One region of the Enterobacter sp. PL_is511 genome, then DNA from elsewhere that is predicted to be linked to it. Evidence: predicted binding sites of a transcription regulator. Region 1 holds the regulator's gene; the other holds the start of a gene.
The links. The regulator LexA, encoded in region 1, represses DNA repair genes until DNA is damaged. The targets are predictions, from matches to a motif close to TNCTGTATGTACATACAGNA.
Positions count from the first base shown of each region.

Region 1 (4,822 bases):
GCGCAGCATCTGCGGCAGGCTCTCTTTCTCTTTGGTCGCACCGCGCAGCTCTTTGGCGTACGTGCCCACTTCCATCACGTGCTCATAGCCAATGTAGATTGGCACCAGCGTGATGGGGCGGGTTCCTCCGCGCAGCATCGCCTGGATGGTCATCGACAGCGTGCCGGTCTTCGGATCGAGCAGACGTCCGGTACGGGAACGACCGCCCTCCACGAAGTACTCCACGGAATAGCCGCGGCTGAACAGCTCGCCCAGATACTCGCGGAACACGGTGGAGTAGAGCTTGTTGCCCTTGAAGGTACGACGGATAAAGAATGCGCCCAGGCGGCGGAAAATTGGACCCGCTGGCCAGAAGTTCAGGTTGATACCGGCAGCAATGTGCGGTGGTACCAGCCCCTGATGATAGAGCACGTAGGAAAGAAGCAGGTAGTCCATGTGGCTGCGGTGGCAGGGAACATAGACAATCTCATGGCCATCATGCGCCAGCTGACGTACACGCTCGGCGTTATGAACGTTGATGCCCTGGTAGAGACGGTTCCAGGTAAAGCCGAGAATACGATCGGACAGGCGAATCATCTCGTAAGAGAAGTTCGCTGCAATCTCTTCCATCAGCGCAATGGCGTTCTGCTGGGCTTTCTCATGCGATATTTTCTTGCTGCGCGCTTCGTCTTCGACGGCGCGGGCAATCGCTTTGGAGGCCAGCAGCTTGTTGAACAGATCCTGACGCGCCGGGAGACGCGGCCCAACGGCAGCAAGGCGCTGGCGGGCGAAGTGCATACGCGCCACGCGCGCCAGTTTTTGCGCGATGATCTTGTCGGTGCCGTGTTCGTCCGCCATGCGACGCAGCGAAACGGAAGGGGAGAAACGCACAAAGCTGTCGCGCCCCAGCCAGGAGACCGCAAAGAACTTCTGGATGCCGTTAAGCATGCGCAGCGGCGGGTTCTCTTCACCTTTTTCACGGCCCGGACGACGACCAAACATCACCGATACCGGCACCATCTGCACATCCAGATCGGGGTTGCTGCGGTGCAGGTCGAGATAGTCATGGAACAGCTTGATGGACTCTTCTTTTGGCGTGTAGTAGGTAAACACGCGCGGTCCACCGTGAATGAACACATAGCGCGGCAGCAGCGTCCCGTCAACTTCCAGCGGTTCAAGCGGGTCAGGTAAGTCATGCGCCAGACACTGGGCGCGAAGCGTCAGTAAGTCTGCCTTCGAGTTATAAGGCAAAACGTACATAATAGGACGTGACGTATCGAGCCCCAATTCCAGCGCGGGTTCTGCTGGGATAGACTTGCTTTTTACCAGGATGCTTAATGGTAAATTAAGTAATTTGTAGTAAATTCGTGGCCAGCCGGACATAAACGATGTAAAGCCTCTGGTTAATAATGCAATTGCGGCGCAAGGATAACAGAAAGCGCGCAAAATTTCTGTTGTTACCCGTCATACTTCAGGCTGTAGCGAAACGCGCTACAGTTCCTGTTACTGACGCTTTTTTTCATAAAAGGTTCTTTTAATGGCCAATAATACCACTGGGTTAACGCGTATCATCAAAGCCGCCGGCTATTCATGGAAAGGTTTCCGTGCCGCGTGGATCAACGAAGCCGCCTTTCGCCAGGAGGGCGTCGCCGCTATCATCGCGGTGATCGTCGCCTGTTACCTTGATGTTGATGCTATTACCCGCGTACTTCTTATCGGTTCCGTGCTTCTGGTGATGATAGTGGAAATTCTTAATAGCGCTATTGAGGCCGTGGTTGATCGCATTGGTTCAGATTTCCATGAACTTTCTGGCCGTGCAAAAGACATGGGCTCTGCTGCCGTGTTGCTGGCGATTATCACTGCCGCTATCACCTGGGTCACGCTGCTTTGGTCACATTTCCGATGAGCCTCGAGGAATAATTAAGTCCCTGGTTTTTTGTGCAGTTTTTGGTTCCAAAATCGCCTTTGACTGTATATACTCACAGCATAACTGTATATACACCCAGGGGGCGGAATGAAAGCGTTAACGACCAGGCAGCAAGAGGTGTTTGATCTCATCCGGGATCATATCGGCCAGACGGGTATGCCACCCACGCGTGCGGAAATCGCGCAGCGTCTGGGTTTCCGTTCTCCAAATGCTGCCGAAGAACACCTGAAAGCGCTGGCGCGTAAGGGCGTGATTGAGATTGTTTCGGGCGCGTCACGTGGTATCCGCCTGCTGGTGGAAGAAGAGACGGGCATTCCGCTGGTGGGGCGTGTTGCTGCCGGTGAGCCTTTACTGGCACAGCAGCATATTGAAGGCCATTACCAGGTCGATCCAGCCATGTTCAAACCGAGCGCTGATTTCCTGCTGCGCGTCAGCGGTATGTCGATGAAAGACATCGGTATTCTTGACGGCGATCTGCTTGCGGTGCACAAAACGCAGGATGTACGTAACGGCCAGGTAGTCGTCGCGCGCATTGATGATGAAGTCACCGTCAAACGTCTGAAAAAACAGGGGAACACCGTTCAGCTACTGCCTGAAAACAACGAGTTCTCCCCGATTGTGGTCGATCTTCGCGAACACAACTTCTCTATCGAAGGGCTGGCGGTTGGGGTCATTCGCAACGGCGAATGGCTGTAACCTCTTCCTGACAGGCTATGGCGCCGCTGTAGCCTGCTTCATTCTCCACACCCGGTATTTTTCATGTCACTGCTGACGGCATCCGATAAGGCATTGTGGCGTCTTGCTCTTCCGATGATCTTCTCCAATATTACCGTTCCCTTGCTGGGTCTGGTCGATACGGCCGTTATTGGCCATCTTGATTCGCCTGTTTATCTTGGCGGCGTGGCGATTGGCGCGACGGCAACCAGCTTCCTGTTTATGCTGCTGCTCTTTTTGCGTATGAGCACCACCGGGCTCACGGCACAGGCTTATGGTGCAAAAGATCCGCTGCGTCTGGCGCGCGCGCTGGTCCAGCCGCTGATCCTCGCGCTTGGCGCGGGGGCGTTAATCGTTTTATTGCGTGCGCCCCTGATCGACCTTGCGCTTCATGTTGTTGGCGGCAGCGAGGCGGTATTAGAGCAGGCGCGACGTTTCCTTGAAATCCGCTGGCTCAGCGCGCCCGCGTCACTGGCTAACCTGGTTCTGCTGGGGTGGCTATTGGGCGTGCAGTACGCCCGTGCACCCGTGATTTTGCTGGTGGTGGGTAACCTGCTCAATATCGTTTTGGATGTCTGGCTGGTCATGGGTCTGCATATGAACGTGCAGGGCGCGGCGCTGGCGACGGCGATTGCCGAGTACGGAACCTTTATTATTGGCCTGTGGATGGTCTGGCGCGTGCTGGCGATGCGCGGCATCTCCCTGGCGCTGCTCAAAACCGCATGGCGCGGCAATATCCGTAAGCTGCTGGCGCTTAACCGAGACATCATGCTGCGCTCGCTGCTGCTTCAGCTCTGCTTCGGAGCGCTGACGGTCTTCGGGGCTCGACTGGGGCCAGAAATCGTTGCGGTCAACGCAGTATTGATGACGCTACTGACCTTTACCGCCTACGCGCTGGACGGTTTTGCCTATGCGGTAGAAGCGCATTCCGGGCAGGCGTACGGTGCGCGCGAAAGCGGGCAGCTTCGGGACGTCTGGCGGGCAGCCTGCCGCCAGTCGGGACTGGTGGCGCTGGCGTTCGGTATGGTTTACGCCTTCTTTGGTGAGCAGATCGTTGCATTGCTGACGTCTATCCCTGCGCTGCGCGAGCTGGCGAGTCACTATCTCATCTGGCAAGTCGTCTTACCGGTGGTCGGCGTCTGGTGTTATCTGCTGGACGGCATGTTTATTGGTGCGACGCGCGGAGCGGAAATGCGTAACAGTATGGCGGTTGCAGCGGCCGGGTTTGGTCTGACGCTGCTGACGCTCCCCTGGCTGGGTAATCACGGTTTGTGGCTGGCCCTGGCCGTTTTCCTCTCGCTGCGAGGGTTGTCGCTGGCGTTTATCTGGCACCGCCACTGGCAAAACAATACCTGGTTCTCTTCACGTCACGATATATCGTGACGGTTAAAGATTCCGAATATGAAACCAACTGCCGAATCCTTAACTACAATAATTATCACGTCCAGCAGAAAAGAACGTAACGGACGTTACGACCCGACGCTTAACTTAAGAGGACACGATGATGAATAAAGACGAAATCGGCGGCAACTGGAAGCAGTTCAAAGGTAAAGCGAAAGAAAAGTGGGGTAAGCTGACGGATGACGATATGACCGTCATTGAAGGTAAACGCGATCAGCTTGTCGGTAAAATTCAGGAACGTTACGGCTACGCGAAAGATCAGGCGGAAAACGAAGTCAAAGACTGGGAAACCCGTAACGACTACCGCTGGTAACGTTGAATAACCCACAGGGCGGCTCTAAGCCGCCTTTTCTTTTGCCGTTAACGCGGCTTTTTCTTCACAAGAATTGAGTGGTCGTGCTGGCACGCGTCCTGATGACGACAGGCTTCCACCTCCACGCACGCGGAACAGAGCCCGTGCGCCTCAATCACGTTATGACGCAGGGCAAACCCCATTTTCGCTGCCAGCGTATGCATAATGTCTTCCACGCCTTCCGCAGCCTCTTCTTTCACCACGCCGCAGCGGTCACAGATAAACATCGCCGATGTGTGGGTGGGCTGATCGAACAGATGGCACAGCACATAGCTGTTGGTGGATTCCACCTTGTGCACGAACCCTTGTTCAAGCAGGAAATCCAGGGCGCGATAAACCGTTGGCGGCTTTGCCTGCGGCTCGCTTTCGCGGAGAAGATCGAGCAGATCGTAGGCGCTGATGGCACCCTGCTGCAGGCTCATCAGACGTAATACTTCAAGGCGCTGCGG
Region 1 covers NZ_JBVPGP010000013.1:66,955-71,776, reverse strand. Annotated here, with positions in the region: gene plsB (glycerol-3-phosphate 1-O-acyltransferase PlsB) at 1-1,362, opposite strand, end outside; gene AC0TN7_RS01675 (diacylglycerol kinase) at 1,517-1,885, shown strand; gene lexA (transcriptional repressor LexA) at 1,994-2,602, shown strand; gene dinF (MATE family efflux transporter DinF) at 2,666-4,003, shown strand; gene AC0TN7_RS01660 (CsbD family protein) at 4,125-4,334, shown strand; gene zur (zinc uptake transcriptional repressor Zur) at 4,382-4,822, opposite strand, start outside.

Region 2 (4,822 bases), on a different contig from region 1:
CATCGTGCTGGTATTCTTCACCGTAGCGCTGATTCTGCTGCGCAGCGAACTGGCGCGCCAGCTCGTCCTGCTGCATTTCATCGGCGTCATCTTCGTAGTCAGACTCGCGCGCTTTCTCTTCAGCCATACGCTGGGAAGGCAGCTTGATACCGTAGGAGGCAAGCTCTCGGCGGGTTGGAACGCGAACGCGGTTAGGGCGAGGCAGTTGCGGACCAATCCCCTCCTTCACCTGAGGGCGTGGCGCGCCCCCTGTTGCCAGACTAAATACAGGTGCAGCTGCGGCAGCCGCCGCGGTAGCCTGCTTCACGCTTTCCGCTACCGGTGCGACTGCAGGCGTCGGGTCGATCGGTGGAACGGAAACAGAAGGCGCTTTCGTCACCGGCTCCTGCACCGGTTCAGGCACCGGCTGGTACCAGGCAGCCAGCTGCTCGCGTTCACGCGCACGTCGCTCTTCGACTTCTTCGAAATAGTACAGCGGTGGACGGGCGGGCTTCACCTCTTCCACGATTTCAGGTTCAGGCTGCGGCTCAACATAAGGCTGCACAGGTTCAACCGGTTCAGGCACATACTCCTGATAAGGTTGGGCCACCGGCTGTTCATAGTGCGGGTAATCTTGCGGTTCATACGCAGGCTGCGGCGGCTGATAAGGCTGCTGCCACTGCTCCTGCTGCACAGGGACGTAGCTTTCAGGTTCAGGTGCGATAACGGGCTCCGGCGTGTGAACACCGGGCGCAGTCTGCCAGTCAACCTGCGGCTGCTGAATAACGGATTCCGGCGGCGAAACCGGCGCGGATGGCATCACAGCGTCGACCGGCGCGGCATACGCCTGCGCAGCGGTCGTCGCGGCTGCTGCTGCCGCAACCGGCTCGGTAACCGAGTGGCCATTTAACAGCGGATCGTATTCGTCGAAGTCACCCGGCATGGCCCGGCTGCCGGAGAAGAGCACATCGTCAGGATCGACGGCGACACCCGCCGCGCGATACGCCACCTGCTCGTCTTCATCCATGCGTTTACCGGAGAAGAGCGCCGCATCGGTTTTACGGCCAAGCGGGTTGGCAAATTTCTCAGCAACACGCTGACGACGCGCCAGCGCGCCGCGCAGGATACGCGCACGACGAGACTCGCGACGCTGCACAGGCGCGTCATCTTCCTCTTCCTCTTCGTACTCGTCTTCATCAACCCACGTATCGTCACGACGGGTACGGTTGCTGGCGAAGGTCAGAATAGTGAGGATAAAACTGCCGATTTTCTCGGCAATGCTCACCCAGGACCAGCCGGTAAACAATGTCAGCCCGGCCGCCCAGATGCAGAGCAATGCGAGCGTGCCGCCGCTGCTGTGCAGCATCGGCTGTAGCGCAGAGCTCAACAAACTGCCGATCACCCCGCCAGAGGCGAAGTACCAGATATCATCCGCATTAATCGCTGCCAGCCCGCACGAGGTGAGGATCAGCGCCAGCGCGCCAATCAGGCGCAGCGACACGGCGAAATAGTCGATGTAATCATCGTTCTGACGATGACGCCACGCAAACCAGCATCCGCCAATGATAATGACGGGAAGGGTATAGGCCATCACACCGAAAATGAAAAACAGCGTGTCCGCAAGCCAGGCACCGGGGACACCGCCTAAATTATGGATAGGCTCATGCCATGCAGTTTGTGACCAGCTGGGATCCGAGGGGTTGAAACTGAGTAAGGCTGCCATCAGCCAGACGGCAAAAAGGGCAATAACAATCAGCAAAGCCTCGAGGAGACGACGTCCGCTGCTTAGCTTCGATAGTGTGACTTCTTTGTCTTCAGTGTATTCCTGGCTCAAGAAAGGCTCTCCAGGTATCAGGCATATCCTGCCTGTTTGCTAAAACGGACAACAGTGCCGGGACTCCCCGGCACTGTTGCTGTATGGATTAACAGGAGTGTAATCAAACTACGCTGATTTTGCACCTGTTCCGTGTTAGCGCGTCTTAATAACCAGACGATTGCTCTGTTTGACCTCTTCCATCACCACATAGGTACGGGTGTCGTTCACGCCTGGCAGACGCAGCAGGGTTTCACCCAGCAGCTTACGGTAGGCGGACATATCAGGCACACGGGTTTTCAACAGGTAGTCGAAATCACCGGATACCAGGTGACACTCTTGAATTTCTTCAAGTTTCTGTACAGCGGCGTTAAATTGCTCAAACACATCCGGCGCACCACGATTCAGAGTAATCTCAACAAATACCAGAAGTGAGGCATCCAGATAATGCGGGTTCAGCAGAGCAGTATAGCCCTGAATGAAACCCTGTCTTTCCAGTCGGCGCACACGCTCAAGGCACGGCGTCGGGGAAAGTCCCACACGTTTTGAAAGCTCGACGTTGGAAATACGCCCATCCTTTTGCAATTCATTAAGAATGTTACGATCGATACGGTCGAGATCTTTGCCAGGGCGCTTCTTGCTATCTACCATTATTATTGTCTCTCTGTATTCCTTCCCTACTCCTGCCTGGACCCTGTGCACATCACTGTTCAGAGCCTGTACCCGTTAGTCATCACATCGCCTGATTATGTATTAGACGCGATGCGGATTCGGGTTCTGTTGGTAAGAAGACCGTTGCCCGAAGGCAGTCACCGACATCACGTATGGCGTCTGTCCACGCCATGCGTAGATTTCACTGACCCGGTAAAAATGGCATTTACGTGCATGCCTATGCGGCATACGGTTAACACGGTTTTTTCTTCTTCCTTGAATGTTTTCGCAAAAGCGCAGGGGATTGTCAAAGCAAAACATCGTTTTTTAGTACAACATGCCGGATATTCATTGCGGCAGGGTATTAATCCTCATTTTATTGCCTTACAAACGACCGGTTTTCAGGAGAAAGCCTGATGTTATCGCGCGCTATTCATCGTCCGTGGCTATTACACAGATTGATATCAAAATTGCTGCGCTCTTTTTTTACGACAACAAATTCCCTACAATCCAGCCAAATGTCTGCCAACAACAATGGGGATCTCATGGGCACGGCCAAACACAGTAAGCTGCTAATCCTTGGTTCTGGACCTGCGGGATATACCGCGGCGGTCTACGCTGCACGCGCTAACCTGCACCCGGTACTCATCACCGGCATGGAAAAAGGCGGTCAGCTGACCACCACCACCGAAGTGGAAAACTGGCCAGGGGACCCGAACGACCTGACCGGGCCGCTGCTGATGGAGCGTATGCACGAGCATGCTGCAAAATTCGAAACCGAAATTTTGTTCGATCACATCAATAAGGTCGATCTGCAGAACCGTCCGTTCCGCCTGACGGGCGACAGCGGCGAATACACCTGTGACGCGCTGATCATCGCCACCGGCGCCTCTGCCCGTTACCTCGGTCTGCCATCCGAAGAAGCGTTCAAAGGCCGCGGCGTTTCTGCCTGCGCAACCTGCGACGGTTTCTTCTACCGCAATCAGAAAGTCGCGGTCATCGGCGGCGGCAACACCGCCGTAGAAGAAGCGCTTTACCTGGCGAACATTGCCTCTGAGGTGCACCTGATCCACCGTCGCGACACCTTCCGCGCGGAGAAGATCCTGATCAAGCGCCTGATGGATAAAGTGGCAAGCGGCAACATCGTGCTGCACACCAACCGTACCCTGGAAGAGGTGACGGGCGACCAGATGGGCGTTGCCGGTCTGCGTATCCGTGATACCCAGAACACCGATAACGTCGAAACGCTGGAAGTGGCGGGTCTGTTTGTGGCGATCGGTCACAGCCCGAACACCGCGATCTTCGACGGTCAGCTGGAGCTGGAAAATGGCTACATCAAAGTGCAGTCCGGCATTCACGGTAACGCGACCCAGACCAGCATCCCGGGCGTGTTTGCGGCCGGCGACGTGATGGACCATATTTACCGTCAGGCGATCACCTCTGCGGGCACCGGCTGTATGGCCGCGCTGGACGCTGAACGCTACCTCGATGGGCTGGCTGAACAAGGTAAATAATCTTTACAAGTCAGTAACAAACGTAAATAAAGGCGGCGATAAGTCGCCTTTATTGTCTCCCCGTTGTAACATTGCGCTGCCCAATTTCTAATAACGTCACCTGCAAAGTACGCAATGGAAAAAACCCGTCAACAAGAGTTAACACGCTGGCTGAAACAGCAAAGCGTTATTTCCCGCCGCTGGCTTACGATCTCCCGTCTCCTGGGGTTCGTTAGCGGCCTGTTGATTGTTGCCCAGGCATGGCTGCTGGCCCGCATTCTTAATCACATGATCATGGAGAACATTCCACGCGAAGCGCTCCTGCTGCCCTTTATTGTCCTGATCCTGATTTTTATCCTGCGCGCCTGGGTGGTGTGGCTGCGTGAGCGCGTCGGTTTTCACGCCGGACAGCACATCCGCTACGAGATCCGCCGTCAGGTGCTCGACAGGCTTCAGGAAGCCGGGCCCGCGTGGATCCAGGGTAAACCAGCCGGTAGCTGGGCGACGCTGATCCTTGAGCAGATTGACGATATGCACGACTACTATGCGCGCTATCTGCCGCAGATGGCCCTTGCCGTCTTCGTTCCGCTGCTGATCGTGATCGCCATCTTCCCGGTGAACTGGATGGCTGCGCTGATTCTGATGGGCACCGCCCCGCTGATCCCACTGTTTATGGCGCTGGTCGGGATGGGGGCTGCGGATGCCAACCGCCGTAACTTCCTGGCACTGGGTCGCCTGAGCGGCCATTTCCTCGATCGTCTGCGCGGCATGGAGACGTTACGCATTTTTGGCCGCGGTGAAGCGGAAACCGAAAACATTCGCCAGGCGTCACAGGACTTCCGTCAGCGCACCATGGAAGTGTTACGCCTCGCCTTCTTGTCTTCCG
Region 2 covers NZ_JBVPGP010000024.1:641,820-646,641, reverse strand. Annotated here, with positions in the region: gene AC0TN7_RS18490 (DNA translocase FtsK 4TM domain-containing protein) at 1-1,813, opposite strand, end outside; gene lrp (leucine-responsive transcriptional regulator Lrp) at 1,949-2,443, opposite strand; gene trxB (thioredoxin-disulfide reductase) at 2,989-3,957, shown strand; gene cydD (heme ABC transporter permease/ATP-binding protein CydD) at 4,072-4,822, shown strand, end outside.
Region 2: the regulator LexA is predicted to act here: its motif matches at 1,891-1,910, upstream of AC0TN7_RS18490 (DNA translocase FtsK 4TM domain-containing protein).